DNA from 4 places in the Oceanobacillus sp. FSL W7-1309 genome. Region 1 is predicted to be linked to each of the others. Evidence: riboswitches for the same ligand, from Rfam matches in the RefSeq annotation. Region 1 holds a riboswitch; each other region holds the start of a gene.

Region 1 (4,743 bases):
TATATTTAATAAGCTGGTCCCCTGTGGCATTTGGATTAATCGCACTTCCCACATCACGTCCGAGACTTGTGGCACCTGAGAACTGACAAGGTCCACCCCATCCGAGTGCACAACCCCATACACCAAGGAAAAACAAACCTACTAATGGGGCAGGCAAGACTTCCATCAAGTACTGGGGAATCGCGATAAGTCCAGTGGATGCATTCGGCACAACGGTGGCAGCTGATATTCCGAAGATAACGCCACCGACTATAAATGGAATCGCCATGAATCCAGCCATGACAAGTCCTTTTTGACCCTCTTCTGGCGAGCGGGAGGATAATGCCATTTGGAAAGCAGCCTGAGCCAGAATGACGTTAACGAGGAACGTCCCAAACCAGACGACAATTACTTGCAGTCCGACACTTCCAAAGTTAAACATTTCTGGACGCTCCATGTTCAATGCAGCTAAACCTGATATTCCGGGATTGATGAAAAAGGCAACAACTCCAATTACGATCATTAATCCGAATGCAAACATATTCATCGTTTGTGTAAAGGCAATGGACCACATGCCACCAGCTTGTAAATAGATAAAAAGTAAAATAGCAGTAAACGCAACGGATAAACTCAATGAAATACCTGTAAACACATGAAATGCAGAAGCAAATGCGATTGCCGTGGCAACGGACCACATGGGAAAGGCAAATGCAGTAATTGCTCCTGATAAGCCTTTTGCCGTTCTACCATACGTATCTCCTATCAAACCAGAAACCGTTACAAGCATCTTTTTCCGGAAAGAACGGATAATCAACAAAGCAATAATAAATATTTGAACCATTTCCGCCACCCCATACCAGATTGCGGAGATACCGGTTAAATAAGATAACTCCAAAATAGAGATAAATGTGGATCCCGAGAATAATCCAGTTATACAAAACGCAACAATCCATTTATTGAAATTCCGATTTCCAACAAAATAACTATCTTTCTTTGTCACACGTCTTTTGGCAATTTGCCCTGCCGATATGAGCGCAAATGTATATCCTAATGCCAGTATAATTGTCCATACACCATATTCTGTCACAACTAGTCACTCCCTTAATATTTACATCACCTTATTCCAAACGAATATTCAATTACAAAGACAAAGCAAAAACCCCCTTCCATAAGAAGAGGGTAGATAAATTCAGGGCACCTCTTCTTATCTTTCAGACCAGTGTCTGATGGAATTGGCACAGTACTCAATAAATTGAGCCCGCTGCCGAGGTATCAAAGGGCCATATCCCTCCACCTCTCTTGATAAGAAGTTCAATATTCAATTGTATTAAAATTACACCTTCACGATGAAAAAGTCAATGTTATTTTAAAATTCAATTTATCTGTCAATCAATCGTTACATCACGCAAAAATGGGAAACTACTTGGATACTGATAAAATCCACTCACTTCATCCCTTAAACCAGCTAGCAATACAGAATGGTAAAGTGGAACGATTGGAGCTTCATCTACAATTATTTGTTGTGCTTCACTATATAGTTGCAGTCTTTCTTCTTCCGCTCCCTCTTGTCTTGCCTCCTCCAGCAACTCATCTACCTCATCATTCGCATAAAAAGACCTGTTTCCTGGATTTCCGGCATTTGCTGAATGAAACATCGGGTACAGTCCGTAATCCGCATCCAATGTTACAGTCCCCCAGCTTCCGATAAACATATCAACACCGCCATTACCAGTCACTTCTAAATAAGTTCCTACTTCGGTCATCTCAATGTCAATAGTGATACCAATTTCTTTTAGTTCTGCTTGGATAACCTGCGCGATATCCGATGTATTTGTATCGTAGGCCATGATTGTCGCATTGAAACCATCCTCATAGCCCGCTTCCTTTAATAGTTCCTTTGCTTCCTCAATGTTATAATCGATAGGCTCTACATCCTCATCATACCCAAACACGGTAGGCGCGAGCGGTCCTTTTGCTGGTAAGGCCACACCATTTAGTACCCCTTCGATAATTTCTTCTTTATTAATTGCTTTTGCAATCGCCTGTCTTACCCTAGGATCTGTAAATGGTTCTTTTTCTACATTGAAGCCAAGATAAGACATACTTGCGCTATCCGATTGTTTAACGTGTGTACCTTCATTCGTATCCACTTCGTCAATATTGCTTGTATTTACTGGATAAATGATATCCGAATCACCCGTTTGCAGCTCTGCAATTCGTGTTAAATCCTCTGGGACAAATTTAAAGGTTACCGAATTTACACCGGCCTTATCTCCCCAATAGTCTTCATTTTTTACAACTTTTATTTGTTCTCCACTTGTTCGGTCATCATATTTGAAATATCCTGTACCGATTGGGTTCTCATTAACTGTTGCAAACGGTTCTCCACCATTAGCTATTGCTTCATTATCCTTTTCAATCGCCTCAAGACTGATCATATGCCCGCCCGGATGTGCCAAATGAGATGGCAATGCTGAAAAAGGATATTTTGTATGAATCTGTACCGTATATTCGTCTACTACTTCCACGGAATCAATCATATCGAATAAAAAGGCTAGCGGTGAGCCCATATCAGGATCAAGAACGCGATCCAGGTTCGCTTTTACTACTTCCGCGTTAAATGCACTGTCATCATGGAACGTAACATCTTCTCTAAGCTTTGCTTCCCAGACAGTATCTTCAATTTGTTCAAGGCTCTCAGCTAAAGCTGGTTGAATCTCCAAATCTGTGTTTTGTTCAACCAACGTATCATAGATGGCATTCATCACATATAAGGAGTTACCATCATTTGCAGCGTGCGGATCCAGCGATACTGGCTCTGCAGCTAATCCAACTGTCAGATCCTTTTGTTCCTCTGCATTCTCTGATTCATCTGCTCCGTCACCAGCACATGCAGAAATAACCAATAAACCCGATATAAGTAAAATTAATAATAATGCTTTTTTCAATTTAACCACACTCCACGTGTTGATATTTTGAGTATAAGGTAGATCTTATTCTACTATTTACACAACTTCATCAATCCTAATTTATTCACATACTCCCCACCATATTATAAATTTCAATTTTTCTTTTAAAACAATCCCCCTTAACTCTATAATTCCTATTAATTAACTGCGAATTAAGCATATAATATCATACCACTCCACGTTCTTTATGACAAATTAATTAGCCTGTATAGCAACAAATAAGGCATTTTGGAATTTCGCACTTGAAAGTAATAGTATATAAAAAGCTGCTGACACCTCTGCCAGCAGCCGAACTCAAAAATCATTCTTCACTCACACGTTCTTTCAAACTCTCATCATCCCGAAGCTTCCATAGCTTACCAGGCCAGAACGCAAAACGCCCAAGTACTGTTGTAATTGCTGGAACAAGCAATGGTCTGACGATAAAAGTATCCAGCAAGATTCCGATCGCAGTAATCGTACCGAAATGAACAAGCACCTGCAAAGGCATTACAGCTAGAACCGAAAACGTACCAGCTAGAATAAGCCCTGCTGAACTAATTACACTTCCCGTTTCTGCAACACTTTTAGAAATAGCCTGTTTGAGCGGCATTTCCTTTCGATTGCTCCATAGACTAGAAACAAGGAATATGTTGTAGTCAATACCTAGGGCAACCGAAAAGACGAATACATAGAGCGGAATTAATCCTTGAATTTCTGTAACTCCAAATATATGATGGAGCACAATCCACCCTAAACCAAGCGCAGATAAATACGAAATGATAACGGTTGACAATAAATAGACCATTGCCACAATGGACCTTAGGAAAACGATAAGTAATACCGCTATAATGAGCAGAAGGGCAGGTATAATTAACCCCTGATCTCGATTGGTTACCTGATCTGTATCGTATAATGTCGCCGTTTCACCGCCAAGCCATACATAGTCATCTGCATTGACTACACCAGCATCGCTTAGTGCACTCGTTGCAATAGCCTGGAGCTCTGGAACGCTTTCTACCGCTTCCGTGGAGTACGGATCAATCGAAAGTGTCACTTTCCATTCCTGGATATCCTTATTTTCCGATCCTTCCACAGGATCATCAACAATCTCAACGTAAGGATGCTCTGCCAATTCGTTCTGTAACGAAACATCCGCTCCATTTGTATCGACGATCACACTGACAGGAGCAATTTCACCTGGAGGATAATGGTCTGCAATTAATGTAAATCCTTCTCGTGATGGCATATCCTCTGGGAAAGAATCTAATAAAGCATAGGTATATTGCATTTTTGGTACGAAAGCAGCCAGGCCACCAAGAATAACTATACTAACAAGAATAATGGTCCATGGTTTTTCTGTAACCACTTTTCCAATCTTCTTCCCAAATCGATGACTTGGTTTCGGACGACGCAGCTTTTTCCCTTTTTTCTTCTCAATTTCCTGAATCATTTCTTCAGGTCGTGGGATAAATGGGATAAAAGCAAAGCGGCCAAGTAAGGCCAGAATCGCAGGAAGCACGGTTAATGCTGCGAGTCCCATAATAAATATCGATAAGCTAAAAGGTACAGCAAAACGATCATAGGATTCGTAATAGGCTAGCCCGAGTGAAAGCAATCCTAAAACAGTAGTAAGGGAACTCATCATGATGGCCCCGCCAGTACCGCTAATCGCACGTTTTAATGCAACATGTTTATCTTTTTCAATTCGCAGCTCATCTCTGTACCGTGAAATTAAAAATAAGCAATAATCTGTTCCGGCTCCGAACAAAAGAACCGTCATAATCGATATCGCTTGCCCATCCACAACAATCCA
Region 2 (4,743 bases), 640 kb from region 1:
TTTTTAGCGTACTTTACTGCTGTTGTAATAATGTCTTTTTCCGTTTCTTTCGAGAAGCCATACTGGATCGAACTTCCCCCGAGCCCATCACCATGTGTTGCCTCAATAATATCCACACCAGAATCATCTATTAATTTTGTTAACTCAGCAATTTGTTCTACCGAATATTGATGCGAAATCGCATGCATACCATCACGTAATGTAACATCATTGAATCGAATTGTTTTTTTGCTCATCACTGTGCCACTCCTTTCGAAACCATTGCAGCTGCAATGACCTCAGCCGTTTTAACAGCTGCGGAAGTAATAATATCTAAATTACCAGCGTATTTCGGAAGGTAGTCACCATTTCCCTCTACCTCAACAGAAACAGTTACAATATTATCCTTAATTACCGGATCTGCTTTAAAACGATATCCTTCCACATAGCTTTGCACGACTTTCAACATGTCATCTAATTTTTGTAAAATATTTTGATGTATCTCATCAGAGTATTCCGATATTTTTACGTGAATTGTATTCCGCATTAGAATTGGTGGTTCTGCAGGGTTCAAAATAATAAGTGCTTTCCCTTCTTTGGCACCACCAACTTCCTGTAGAGCCTTTGCAGTTGTTACTGTAAATTCATCAATATTTTGACGTGTTCCTGGTCCAGCACTTTTGCTAGAGATGGAAGCAACAATTTCTGCATACTCCACGTCGACCACGTCTGAAATTGCTTTGACCATTGGTACAGTTGCTTGTCCCCCACACGTAACCATATTAACGTTATCTAACGCTTCCACACTTTGCTCATCCAAGCTTACAGCAGGTACAATAAACGGTCCCACAGCAGCGGGGGTTAGATCAATTGCCTTTTTCCCTAATTTCTTTAATATCGGTGCATTATGTGTATGGGCCTTAGCAGAGGTTGCCTCAAATACAATATCTGCTAAGTCTGCTTGCTCCACAAAGCCATCAATCCCATTATAAATCGGAACAAGTCCATGCTCTTTCGCAAGTGCTAACCCTTTTGAATTCGGGTCAATTCCAATCATTGTTGTAGGTTCAAGCTTGTCACTGCGTAATAATTTATACATAAGATCTGTTCCTATATTTCCTGAGCCAATAATTGCACATTTGAGTTTTTGTTGAGTCATCCTATCTTTCCTCCTAAATTCAATTCCATAACTGCTTGACAATAATGATCCGAAGCGCTCTTCAAATGCCGGGCTAACAGTTCTTGAGCTTTCTCTACTTCCCCTATGGTTAGCGCATCAACCACGACAAGATGCTCTTCAATAATTTCCTGCTGTCTTGACTCAAGAATTGTAGACGTAACCTCGATTAACGTTTGTATCATGCCATTTAAGGAATGCCATAATTGAATAAGTGACTGATTACTTGTCATACCTACTAGTAACGCATGAAACTCCATGTCTGCATCAACATTCCTAATTTGACTATCGAAAGAATCCTGCATTTGCTGGATGTAGAGATAAAGTAGATGTTTATCTTTTTCTAGAGCTTCTGGAGATATTTGTGTTAGGGCATGCTTTTCTAATAAAATACGACTATCATATAAATTCCTAATATCCTCAATATCAAACTTCCCTACTACTGTCCTACCATTTGAAAGTCTCTTAACCAACCGCTCAGCTTCTAATTTTGAAAGAGCTTCACGTATAGGTCCCCTGCTCACATTTAATTCGCTTGATAATTGGGATTCCTTTAAGTGTTCACCTTCCTTATATCGATTTAACATAATTTCTTTACGCAAATAAGCAAGTACTTGTTCACTTACATGCATTTTCCCTATATTCATTACTACATGCAGGCCTCCTAACAAATAAATAAATTGAATATTCTGTAATGTAGACAGTTTACAATTATTAATTCATATTGTATTCGCTTACTTTTATTATGTCAATAATTATTTGAATATATTTTTTATTCTGCTCATTAGTTTATCCAATAAATTAAATCAAATATTACCTCCCCAAATCTACATTCACATCGATTGTAGTTTTGAAAAGAAGTACCATAAGCAAACGAGAAAAAGACGGAGGTGACAAAAATGGATTTTAACTAAGACAGTGTTGTTTGTCCAATTCGATTTTTCTTATCAACCATACGTTATATTAGGAGGAGATTTTAATGAAACTTTATTTAGACCCAGGTCATGGCGGAACAGATTCCGGTGCTACTGGAAATGGAATACAAGAAAAAGATGTTGTTCTTGATATCGCGTTGCGAATACGCGATCTGCTAATTGGAAACTACAGTAATGTTAGTGTTCAAATGAGTCGTACTGGAAACACAACAAAAAGTCTCGCCCAACGAACAAATGAAGCAAATGCATGGGGTGCTGATTATTTTCTATCTATTCATTGTAATGCATTTAACGGCTCTGCTGATGGCTATGAGGATTTCATTCATAGCAGCCTTTCAGATAGTTCACAGACTGCTAGATATCGAGACATTCTACATGCAGAAATAATTAAAGTTAACGGATTACGAAATCGTGGTAAAAAGAAAGCTAATTTCCATGTATTACGTGAGTCGTCCATGCCAGCAATGCTAACGGAAAATGGTTTTATCGACCATAGTGGAAATGCAGCTTTAATGAAACAGAACGCATGGAAGCAGCGAGTAGCAGAAGGGCATGTCAACGGACTAGCGAGAGCATTTAACCTGCAAGAAAAAAACGGAGGTCCTGGTACCGGCCAACTGTATAAGGTTATTGCTGGTTCCTTTAAATCAAAAGCAAATGCAGATGATCGTGTATCTTTCCTAAATTCTAAAGGCATTCAAGCTTTTGTAGAACAGGTTACGATTTCAGGTGAAACTTGGTATCGCGTTCAGGCTGGTGCATTTACAAACAGGACAAATGCAGAGAATCATTTACAGGTTGTCCGTAACACTGGAATCGATGCATTTATTATCATCCAGTAAATATATAACAGATTTAGTATGAATAAATGAAATCAATTGACTTTTCAACCAATAGATTATAAGATATATGAAATAACAAATTCATAAACACTCTTATGAAGAGCGGCGGAGGGACTGGCCCGATGAAGCCCGGCAACCATTCCAGTTAAATTCAACTGAGAATAGGTGCTAATTCCTGCAAAATACAATATGTATTTTGGAAAATAAGAGGATGGTTACTTGTCAAGTATATCCATGCCTCTCTTTTTTAGAGAGGCATTTTTATTTTCCCGAAATACGATAAGGAGACGCTCAGATGACAACAGCAATTGTGAAAGGCGCACCAGGACATTATCGAATCGGAGAAGGCATTTTAAAAGAGTTACGTGTACTTCTTTCAGAGTTAGGCGTGAAGAAAATACATATTCTTAGCGGCAGGAAGGCATGGAATGCTGCCTCTCCTTATATACCAGAGGAGCTTGATCGTTCAAACATCACGTTTGTGGAAGGACATTGTACGCTTGAGGCTGTCGAACAATTCGCAACTTCATTTCAACATGATGGGGTTGATGCAGTAATCGGTATTGGCGGGGGGACAGCACTCGATCTCACTAAAGCCTCAGCTGTAAAAGCCGGGATTAAATCCGTACTTATCCCAACAATCGCAGCTACCTGTGCAGCTTGGACACCATTAAGTGTATTTTATCAAGCTGATGGTACCCATTCACACTATACCGAGTTCCCAGTAGCAAATACACTCGTGCTGATTGAGCCAGCTATTATTGCTGGTGCGCCACCTGAATACTTGAAGGCCGGTATTGGTGACACACTCGCTAAATATTATGAAGCAGATGCTTTAGTTCGATCCTTTTACAAGGATAAGGATTTACCTGTTTGGCTTCAGATTTCTCAATTCTCCGCAGCTTTGTGCAGAGATATCTTACTAAAGGATGGAAAAGAAGCACTAGAATCGGTATCCAATAAAAAGGTATCGGATGCACTCATACGCGTTATTGAAACAATTATTATGACTGGTGGCATGGTCGGCGGATTCGGGGAAAAGGCCGGAAGAATTGCTGGTGCACATTCCGTCCATAATGGATTAACAGAGGCTAAAAGCATCAAGCAATTTTTACATGGAGAAATCGTGTCCTATGGTATCTTAGTTCAATTGGCTCTAGAAGAAAAGGATGAAGAGCTAAAAAGACTATTAGCAGTATATGATGATTGGGGGCTTCCAGCATCATTAAATCATTTATCCATTGACGCTCGAGACGAGGAACTATTGCAACGTATTATTAAGAAAACATTACTGCCTCAAGAATCGATTCATTTAATGGCGGAAGAAATTACAGAAGATACATTAATAAATGCCATTCTCAAAGTAGAGAGGCTAGCAGTTCCAACAACTAATTAATCAACTTTAGAAAGAGGGATACATAATGAAAAAATTACTATTCACAGGATTACTTGCATGCATGTTGGCAGTACTTGCCGCATGTGGTGGCGGCTCAGATGAAGCAGAAGGATTATTGGAAGACGGTAAATTAAAAGTCGGTGTAACATCAGGACCACATGAACAAATCTTAGAAAAGGTTGCAGAGCTTGCTGAAGAGGATGGCCTAACAATTGAATTAGTTTCTTTCAGCGATTATGTCATGCCAAATGTTAGTTTATCTGAAGGCGAGCTTGATTTAAACAGCTTCCAAACCGAGCCATTTTTTGACCATATGAATGAAGAACGCGGATTAGATTTAATTAAAGTTGCAGATACGGTTACATTCCCGATGGGGATTTACTCAGAAGGTGTAACAGATGTAGCAGATCTCGA
Region 3 (4,743 bases), on a different contig from region 1:
CATTTCATTTCCTCCTCATTTGTTTTCATCTTAATTCTTACTATAGGCTGTGCGGGGTTGCTGACAACACCTCCTCGAAGTTACTTTTGGGGACTTTTTCCTGGATATATTCAATAAGACGAATAATCATGTCATAACGTGCGAAAGGTGTAATTAAATAGATACCATGGAAATATCGTAAGGATACATCAATAAGTTCCTTTGCTATTGAAATCCCTTGTTCAATCGATTTGTCTCGATCGTTCGAGACAAAGCGCATTCTATCTCTAACATTGTGATTTAATTTAATTCCTGGTACTTCATTGTGGAGAAATTCAGCATTTCTTGTTGATGTCAGCGGCATAATTCCTATATAAATAGGTGTTTGGATGTGCGCTGTTGCTTCATGCAGCTGTATGATTTGCTCCTTATTGAAGATCGGTTGTGTTAGAAAATAATCGGCACCATAGCTAATCTTTTTTTCCATTCGTTTGACTGCCTTATCAAGATGAGCCACATTTGGATTAAAAGCTGCACCAACTTTGAAAGAAGTTTTCCGTCGTAAGGAATTACCAGAAAAGGAAAGCCCTTTATTAAATTGCTTGATTAGTTTAATTAGATCGAACGATGTTACATCAAAAACAGAAGTGGCACCTGGGAAGTCGCCGATTTTCGTTGGGTCTCCCGTAATTGCCAAAATTTCATGAATCCCTAACGTGTCGAGTCCCATTAAATGGGATTGCAGCCCGATTAAATTACGATCGCGGCAAGTTAAGTGAACGAGAGGTCTTAGCCCAACCTCTTGTTTTATTTTTTCGGCGATCGCAATATTGCTAATTCTTGGTGATGCTAACGAGTTGTCAGCTAATGTAATTGCATCGACACCAGCCTTCTTTAATGCCTTCACTCCTTCCATATATGCGTCTGTTTGCAGATGCTTCGGAGCATCTAGCTCAACGATGATGGAATGTCTTTTCTTTACGATATCGACTAAAGGGGTCTCTTTAGTCGTCTGATTACGTGTTACTTCAATAGGGGAAGGCTTTCTAATAATCTTCTTTTCCGTTAATGGCTTTAAATTACGAACTCCTTGCGCTAATCCTTTGATATGCTCAGGGGTTGTTCCGCAGCAACCGCCAAGCAAGCGAACACCTTCATTGCGAAAATCTTCGGCGCATCGAGTGAAATAGTCAGGTTTATTTTCGTAAACGAGCTTGCCCTCGTGATAAGCTGGCAGACTAGCGTTTGGGTAAGCCGCTAAGAATGTCTTATCTGACAATGGAACATCTTTTAATGATTGCAGCATATGAAATGGACCTAAGTGACAGTTGACGCCAACAATACTACTACCCGTATCTTCTAGCCGTTGTAAAGCATCCTTTAGCTGGATACCATTTTCAAGAATACCTGGTACGTGCATGGAGACATTTGTGATAATCGGTATTGTTGTTTCTTCTCGGGCAATTTCTAATACGGTTAATAGCTCATCAAGATTGTAATAGGTTTCTAAAATAAGGCCATCTACACCTTCTAACAGTAAGCAATATAGCTGTTCTCGAAAGCTTCGTTTGATTTCTTCTTTTGTATCATTTAATGCTTGTGCGCCATGTATCCCTCCGATAGTTCCGAGAACAAAAGTGTCTTTTTTAGCAGCCTTTCTAGCAAGTTCCACTGCTTTGGTATTGATTTTTTTAACTTGATCTTCTAAGCCATAACGAGCAAGCTTAATGTAATTTGCTCCGTACGTATTGGTTTGGATTAAATCGGATCCCGCCTCAATATATGATCGATGAATACGGGTAATTTGTTCCTCATGTGTTAAATTCAATTCTTCAAAGCAACGGTCAACGCCGTATGAATACAGCAACGTTCCCATTGCACCGTCACCAATAAGGATCCTTTCTTCAAGAGCACTTAATAAACTCATTTTTCTGTCCTCCTTTATCGTTAAAAGTAGCAATTACCTCATTTCATTTTCTTCACTACCTTTTAATTCACTCCTTTGAAGCTGTCATTAGTGGGAAATTGTATTCGTGGTGATAAGAAAAGGTGGGAAAACATAAAAAGACCCCTTCCGAAAAGAAGAGGTCATGTATGTATTATTCACTTTACTCTTCTTATCTACCAAGCATTAATGCTTGTTGGAATTAGCACAGTACTTAAAAAAGCCTGTTGCCGAGGTATCGTAGGGCCAAATCCCTCCACCTCTCTGGATAAGAAAATAACGAATATTCAGTTGTTAAGTCCATTTTGCATAAATTTTATAGTTTTGTCAATTGAATTGTTTTATTAAATACATTTTTGTTATTATTAAAACAAATTTGTGGTGTTGCTAAGATATGTGCATTTTAGGATACAATATAAAATAATATGAATGAGAGGTTCATTCATTAAATGTGTTTTATTCAGATTTTATGACATTTATTTTGTTTTATATCCAAGTAAAAAGGGGGGGTTATCTATGCAAATGAGAATGGAATTAACATATCGTACAAAAAAGGGATTAGAGACGATGCTTAGCTCAGATATGATGCAAGCTGGACAAGCCGTCATCATTGCTGAAGACATGGAGAAAACTGGAAGAATCAAGCAATTAACATTTATTGATAGCAATGATAGAAGCTGGACCTATAAGCAATTAAAGAAATACATGGAAGAAATTAAAACGGAACCGCATGATATAACTGTCTATTTTGATGGTGGATTTGACTTGAAGACAGATAAAGCAGGTCTTGGCTGTGTCATTTACTATGAGCAAAATGAAAAGGCCTATCGGATAAGAAAAAATGCTTTAGTGGAAGACCTTATAAATAATAATGAAGCAGAATATGCGGCGCTTCATTTAGGATTAACTGAATTAGAGCTATTAGGTGTGCACCACTTACCAGTAACATTTGTTGGAGATTCAAAGGTTGTCATTCATCAGTTGGATGGGGAATGGCCATGCTATGAAAAGGAGCTAGCAGCATGGATTAATCGGATTGAACAAAAGTTAGAACAGCTTGGAATTGCCCCAACTTATAAAGATGTGTCCCGGAAAATGAACCGTGAGGCTGATCAATTAGCAACACAGGCCCTACAAGAGATTGAAATTATGAGTCATCGTGAGCGCTGATAGATAATCAATCATACAGACAAATTAGCTAATCCGGTAGTTTAGAAAACCTTTCCATCTAACTTCAAATGAGTTGTTTTTCGTAATACATTATATTATCATTTAACTGTTGTTTAATTTAAAAAATAATAGTTGTGCACTATTACACGAAACAGTACAGTATAAAATTTTGGTAGTTGTAAAGGAGCAGGGCATTGAATATAGGGATTGATAAGATAGGTTTTTATACACCGCATTTATATGTAGATATGAACAAATTAGCTGTTGCAAGAGACATAGAGCCGGAAAAGTTCACCGTTGGAATTGGACAGGAAAAAATGGCGATTCCGCCAATTACACAAGACCCGGTTACATTGGCTGCGAACGCTGCACTTGGGATTTTAAACGAGGCAGATAAAGAGAAAATTGATTTTGTTATTTTTGGTACCGAATCAGGTATTGATAACTCGAAGTCTGCAGGGGTCTATGTACATAATTTACTTGGGTTAAATCCCCATGCACGTACTGTTGAAATGAAGCAGGCATGCTACGGTGCAACTGCTGGAATTCAATTGGCAAAAGGGCATATTGCATTAAATCCGGAAAGCAAGGTATTGGTAATAGGTTCTGATATCGCGAGGTACGGTCTAAATACCCCCGGTGAATCCACACAAGGTGCAGGTGCAGTTGCGATGGTGATTAGTGCAAATCCAAGAATCATGGTCCTTGAAGAGCATAGTGCTTATTTCACAAATGACATTATGGATTTCTGGAGACCGATTTACTCTGACAAAGCGTTTGTTGATGGAAAGTTTTCCAATGAGCAATACATATACTTCTTTTCGAAGGTTTGGGAGCAGTATAAAGAAAAGTCAGGTCTTGAATTGAAAGATTTTGAGGCAATTTGTTACCACTTGCCATATACAAAGATGGGATTAAAGGCGTTACGTACGATTTTAGATGAAGGTACAGAGGAAGACAACGAAAGATTGGTTGCGAATTATCAAGTAAGTACGCAATATAATCGAAACGTTGGAAACATCTACACGGGATCTTTATACTTAAGCTTGTTATCGCTTCTTGAACTTAACGAGGGATTAGAAGCCGGATCAAGGGTTGGTTTATACAGCTATGGTTCAGGCGCTGTTGGAGAATTTTTTACTGGGATTCTACAGTCCGATTATCGTGAGCATCTTCACATCAATGATCATAAACATTTATTTGATTCAAGAATGGAAGTAACTGTTCCCGAATATGAAAAACTATTTGAGGAGACCCTACCAGTTGATGGTTCGACATTAGAGCTTGATATTACAAAGGATACTGCTGCAATTTGCCTAAGTGGAGTAGAAGATAATAAGCGTTTGTATGTAAGGAAGTAGGAATTCAGTATACTAGAAACATCTAGATTATATACAAACACGTTATCATAAAAAATTGAAATTAGCTTAATTTTATGTTAGAATATTCTAATAGTACATTTTGAGATAATATTCACTTCTTCCTAGGGAAATATACTAGTGAAACAAATTTATAGCAGATGAGGCTGTCTTGGAAGGTCGCGATTTTGCGATTTCTCAGACGGTCTTTTTTAATGCAAATACTGCATTCTTTTATGGGTTTTGGAATACATTTAGCATTAATGTGCTAATACCCCGCAGCAAAGCGTT
Region 4 (4,743 bases), on a different contig from region 1:
TCTTATGTAGAAAAAGGTAAATATTATAAGGAAAATACAAATATGGGACATTAATCAGTTAGGGGCTTGAAATAATAGATCAAGCTCCTCTGTTTATCACCCTAAAAGACCAAAGAACTCAGACCTCAACGCTACAATGACAAGTGTGGAAATAAATATAACTTGACTGAGCGTAAATAGATAATCATTTTTCCCTTCTAGGTATTTCCACTCCATGTATGCTCGAAACAATTCCTGTATACCAGTGAAGATCATGCCAAGTAAAAATAAATACAGCGTAACATCAGAACTCGAGGAAATAGTTGTATAAATGAAATAAAATCCAGCACCTATGTATGCAATGACAGCTATTAATCGTAACCTTTTATCATACTTTTCATGTATATCGTTCACATAATTATTAGAAAACCATTTTGGACGCTTCACGTGCAATAATATTCTCATGATCGAATTAAATATAAAAATAATAAGTGAAAGCACACCTATTAATATGACAATATCCAGTAGTAGACCACTATTATCTTCATAATAGTACATGAGCATTCCTCTCTTTCTAGATTATAAATCGTATGCTAGCCCAAACTCCATCAGCTAAACAAAAAGCTGCACAACTCAATAAGAGCTGTACAGCTATAATATTATTTTGTCAATGCGATTAACTCATCAACTTTATCTGTTTTTTCCCATGAAAATGCAACATCCGTTCTACCAAAATGACCATATGCTGCTGTGTTTTTAAATATTGGCTGACGAAGGTCGAGCATCCGAATAATTCCTGCTGGGCGAAGATCGAATAATTTGCGAACCGCAGCTACAAGTGTTTCCTCGCTTACCTTTCCAGTACCAAATGTATTAATCGCAATGGATACAGGCTCTGCTACACCAATTGCATACGCCAATTGAACCTCACATGACTTCGCAAGACCTGCAGCAACGATGTTTTTTGCAACATAGCGAGCTGCATATGCAGCAGAGCGATCTACTTTCGTTGCATCCTTTCCACTAAATGCTCCACCGCCATGTCGTGCATACCCACCGTATGTGTCTACGATGATTTTACGACCAGTAAGTCCTACATCCCCCTGTGGTCCCCCAATTACAAAACGACCAGTTGGGTTAATGAAATACTTTGTGTTTTCATCCAAGAGATCAGCAGGTACAACGGCACGAACCACATGCTCAATCATATCTTTTTCAATTTGTTCAGTAGTAGTATCTTGGTGATGCTGTGTAGATATAACGATTGTGTCGATTCGGATAGGCTGATCATTTTCATCATATTCTACAGTAACCTGTGTTTTCCCATCCGGGCGCAGGTAATCTACAATTTTTTCTTTTCTTACATCAGCAAGGCGCTTCGCTAATTTATGCGCTAATGAAATCGGTAGTGGCATAAGCTCTTCGGTTTCATCACAAGCAAAACCAAACATTAACCCTTGATCTCCAGCTCCTATTGCATCAATTTCATCCTCGCTCATTTTTCCTTGGCGTGCTTCTAGTGCGGTGTCAACACCGCCAGCAATATCTGCTGACTGCTCATCAATTGCCGTCATTACAGCACATGTTTCCGAGTCAAAACCATATTTAGCTCGAGTATAGCCAATTCCTTTTATCGTTTCTCTTACAATAGCAGGAATATCTACATATGTGCTTGTCGAAATTTCCCCCGCTACTAACACTAATCCAGTTGTTACAGTTGTTTCACACGCAACTCGTGCATTCGGATCCTTTTTTAAAATTTCATCTAGGATAGCATCTGAAATTTGGTCTGACATTTTGTCTGGATGACCTTCTGTTACTGATTCTGAAGTAAATAAACGTCGATTTACAGCCATTAGGCTAAACTCTCCTTTATTGTATGTTACGGAACTCTAATTTAAATGTTCTACATATATTATTCAAAGTACCTTCAAAAGGTAAAACTTTTCCCACTGACCAGGTCAATCGCTTTTCTATGAATATCATTTTATATATAACTTCTCTATAAAAAACAAAAAAGCCTTTCCTTCAAAGACATGAGGAAAGGGTATACTGGCCTTTCGCTCTTATTGTTCAAGGAAGTGTTCCTTGCATCAGGTTAGCACCAATTCACATCATGTGATGGTTGCTGGGTTTCATCGGGTCTGTCCCTCCACCAACTCTGAATAAGAGTATCCGTTCAACCTTTAGATTAACGAAAGTAGCTGTAGGTGTCAACTATTTTCGGATGGTGGGCTATTATATATTTTTTATAATTTATTTTTAAATAGTATGGACTAATAATATAAATGTGTTATACTAATAAGCATCTTAAGAAAATAAAAGTTGTCACAAACGTATAAAATCCTTAAAAAGGCAGGAGATAATGACATGAAAACGGTGGAGAGATCATTAATTAAAGAGTTAAATGAACACAATAATATGCATATTAATTTGTCGGTAGCACAATTAGTAGAAAAAATTTTACGTTATCAAGAAGGAAGTCTTACTTCTACGGGTGCAATTCGAGCAACTACTGGAAAATATACTGGGCGTTCTCCCGAAGATAAATTTATTGTAAAAGATGAGGTTTGTACAGATTTTGTTGACTGGGGAAAGGTAAACCGTCCAATCGAAGAAAAAGTATTTGATAATCTTTACAGAAAAGTAATAGATTATTTAAAAGAAAAAGATGAACTTTATCAGTTTCAAGGGTTTGCTGGTGCGGATAAAAATTATCGCCTGCCAATTCAAGTCATCAATGAATACGCATGGCATAATCTTTTCTCACGTCAATTGTTTATCACGCCAACAGATGAAGAGTTAGAAAATCACCAAGCAGAGTTTACTGTTGTTTCTGCTCCAAATTTCAAAGCAGATCCAGCTGTCGATGGAACAAATTCGGAAACATTTATCTTAATCTCCTTTAAGAAACGTGTTGTTTTAATTGGAGGTACTGAATATGCCGGTGAAATAAAAAAATCTATCTTCTCAGTGATGAACTACTTGCTGCCAAAGCGAGATGTTTTGTCCATGCATTGCTCAGCAAATGTTGGTCTAGAAGGTGATGTAGCCCTGTTCTTCGGCCTTTCCGGCACAGGAAAAACAACATTATCCGCTGATCCTTACCGCCGTCTAATTGGAGATGATGAGCATGGCTGGAGCCCGAATGGCGTGTTCAATATTGAAGGTGGATGCTATGCAAAATGTATTAACCTATCGGAGGAAAAAGAACCCCAAATTTTCAATGCCATTCGCTATGGTTCTGTACTCGAAAATGTCGTTTTAAATGAAAAATCACGAATTCCTGATTATGATGATACGACATTAACAGAGAATACGCGTGCTGCATACCCGCTTGAGAATATTGATAACATTGTGTCACCAAGCGTTGCTGGCCATCCAAATACAATCATCTTTTTAACAGCAGATGCTTCTGGGACACTGCCGCCAATCAGTAAATTAACGAAAGAGCAAGCAATGTATCATTTTCTAAGCGGCTATACGAGCAAACTTGCAGGTACAGAGCGCGGGGTAACAGAACCGCAAGCAACTTTCTCAGCATGCTTTGGCTCTCCTTTCCTACCTTTGGCACCAGCAAAATATGCTGAAATGCTAGGTGAAAAAATTGATATGTACAATTCAAATGTGTTCCTAGTTAATACTGGCTGGACTGGCGGATCTTACGGTGTTGGAAACCGTATGAAGCTATCCTATACGCGTGCAATGATTCACTCTGCTCTAGAAGGCGAGCTGAATTCAATGGAAACTGTAAAAGATGAAATTTTCGGATTAGAAATTCCAATGCATGTTCCAGGAGTTCCAGATGAAGTACTCATTCCGAAGAAAACATGGAATGATCAAACAGCATATGAGGAGACGGCAAAATCACTAGCATTAAAATTCCATGAGAATTTCAAAAAATTCAATAATGCAAGTGATGCAATTAAAGAAGCCGGCCCGGTTTACCAAGGGTAATAATTCTGTTTACTCATCCCAAAAGGATTTTATTTATATGAGTGGAGTCAGTATCAGCATCATGCTGATAGCCAGCCTGTTTTTATGGGCTGGCTTTTTATGTTCCTCCCTCCAATTTTTACTTATAACCGATAGATCGATTTCCCCCTTTGACTATAACTGTATATTTCGGATTTTTGCTCCATTTTACACACGCTATTCTATTGCCCAGGTTATTAGTCCAGACCCATGCACTAAGGCTCTGTAACCTTAAAAACCCGCACCACTATACTTAAATCTGCAGTTTCAAAACCTTTACTATTCCCTCTCGCCCTCACCTCAACTAGGCATTCACACATTTTCCAGTTTCGCATAAACTGTGTTGATAAATGATCACGTATTCTGAAAGGAACGAAACGCATGAGAAAAATTAAATTGATTGCTGTTGTAACAGTTGTTTTCCTCATTTTCCTTTCTGCTTGTAATTCAGCGCAGACAACTAAAATCAGCTTAGCAGAGGTCACTCGCTCCCTCTTTTATGCACCACAATATGTAGCGCTCGAGAAAGGTTTTTTTGAGGAAGAAGGACTGGAGGTAGAACTTCAGACAACATGGGGTGGAGATACGACAATGACGGCACTTCTTTCTGGTGGAGCGGATATCGCGCTCGTCGGGTCGGAGACTTCCATCTATGTGTATGCACAGGACTCTAAAGATTATGCGATTAACTTTGCACAGTTAACCCAGACAGACGGGACATTTTTAGTGGCAAAGGAGCCACAACCTGATTTTGAGTGGGAAGATTTAGAGGGTAGTAACTTTTTAGGA

What was found. Region 1 has a riboswitch for S-adenosylmethionine ahead of NST46_RS08025 (sodium:solute symporter family protein). Riboswitches for the same ligand answer to the same signal wherever they lie in the genome.
Region 2: another riboswitch for S-adenosylmethionine. It lies ahead of NST46_RS04830 (iron-containing alcohol dehydrogenase family protein); the one in region 1 lies ahead of NST46_RS08025 (sodium:solute symporter family protein).
Region 3: another riboswitch for S-adenosylmethionine. It lies ahead of NST46_RS18525 (bifunctional homocysteine S-methyltransferase/methylenetetrahydrofolate reductase); the one in region 1 lies ahead of NST46_RS08025 (sodium:solute symporter family protein).
Region 4: another riboswitch for S-adenosylmethionine. It lies ahead of metK (methionine adenosyltransferase); the one in region 1 lies ahead of NST46_RS08025 (sodium:solute symporter family protein).

The regions. Positions count from the first base shown of each region.
Region 1 is NZ_JBBOBX010000001.1:1,712,021-1,716,763, reverse strand. It holds gene NST46_RS08025 (sodium:solute symporter family protein) at 1-1,066, opposite strand, end outside; SAM riboswitch class I at 1,181-1,288, opposite strand; gene NST46_RS08020 (glutathione ABC transporter substrate-binding protein) at 1,365-2,927, opposite strand; gene NST46_RS08015 (MMPL family transporter) at 3,250-4,743, opposite strand, start outside.
Region 2 is NZ_JBBOBX010000001.1:1,068,443-1,073,185, forward strand. It holds gene dmpG (4-hydroxy-2-oxovalerate aldolase) at 1-236, opposite strand, end outside; gene NST46_RS04815 (acetaldehyde dehydrogenase (acetylating)) at 236-1,138, opposite strand; gene NST46_RS04820 (GntR family transcriptional regulator) at 1,135-1,803, opposite strand; gene NST46_RS04825 (N-acetylmuramoyl-L-alanine amidase) at 2,136-2,933, shown strand; SAM riboswitch class I at 3,024-3,143, shown strand; gene NST46_RS04830 (iron-containing alcohol dehydrogenase family protein) at 3,229-4,329, shown strand; gene NST46_RS04835 (MetQ/NlpA family ABC transporter substrate-binding protein) at 4,355-4,743, shown strand, end outside.
Region 3 is NZ_JBBOBX010000002.1:1,177,986-1,182,728, reverse strand. It holds gene metE (5-methyltetrahydropteroyltriglutamate--homocysteine S-methyltransferase) at 1-3, opposite strand, end outside; gene NST46_RS18525 (bifunctional homocysteine S-methyltransferase/methylenetetrahydrofolate reductase) at 41-1,906, opposite strand; SAM riboswitch class I at 2,094-2,199, opposite strand; gene NST46_RS18520 (reverse transcriptase-like protein) at 2,441-3,094, shown strand; gene NST46_RS18515 (hydroxymethylglutaryl-CoA synthase) at 3,289-4,455, shown strand.
Region 4 is NZ_JBBOBX010000002.1:1,334,340-1,339,082, forward strand. It holds gene NST46_RS19170 (gamma carbonic anhydrase) at 1-54, shown strand, start outside; gene NST46_RS19175 (DUF4181 domain-containing protein) at 97-537, opposite strand; gene metK (methionine adenosyltransferase) at 639-1,835, opposite strand; SAM riboswitch class I at 2,043-2,151, opposite strand; gene pckA (phosphoenolpyruvate carboxykinase (ATP)) at 2,350-3,936, shown strand; gene NST46_RS19190 (ABC transporter substrate-binding protein) at 4,336-4,743, shown strand, end outside.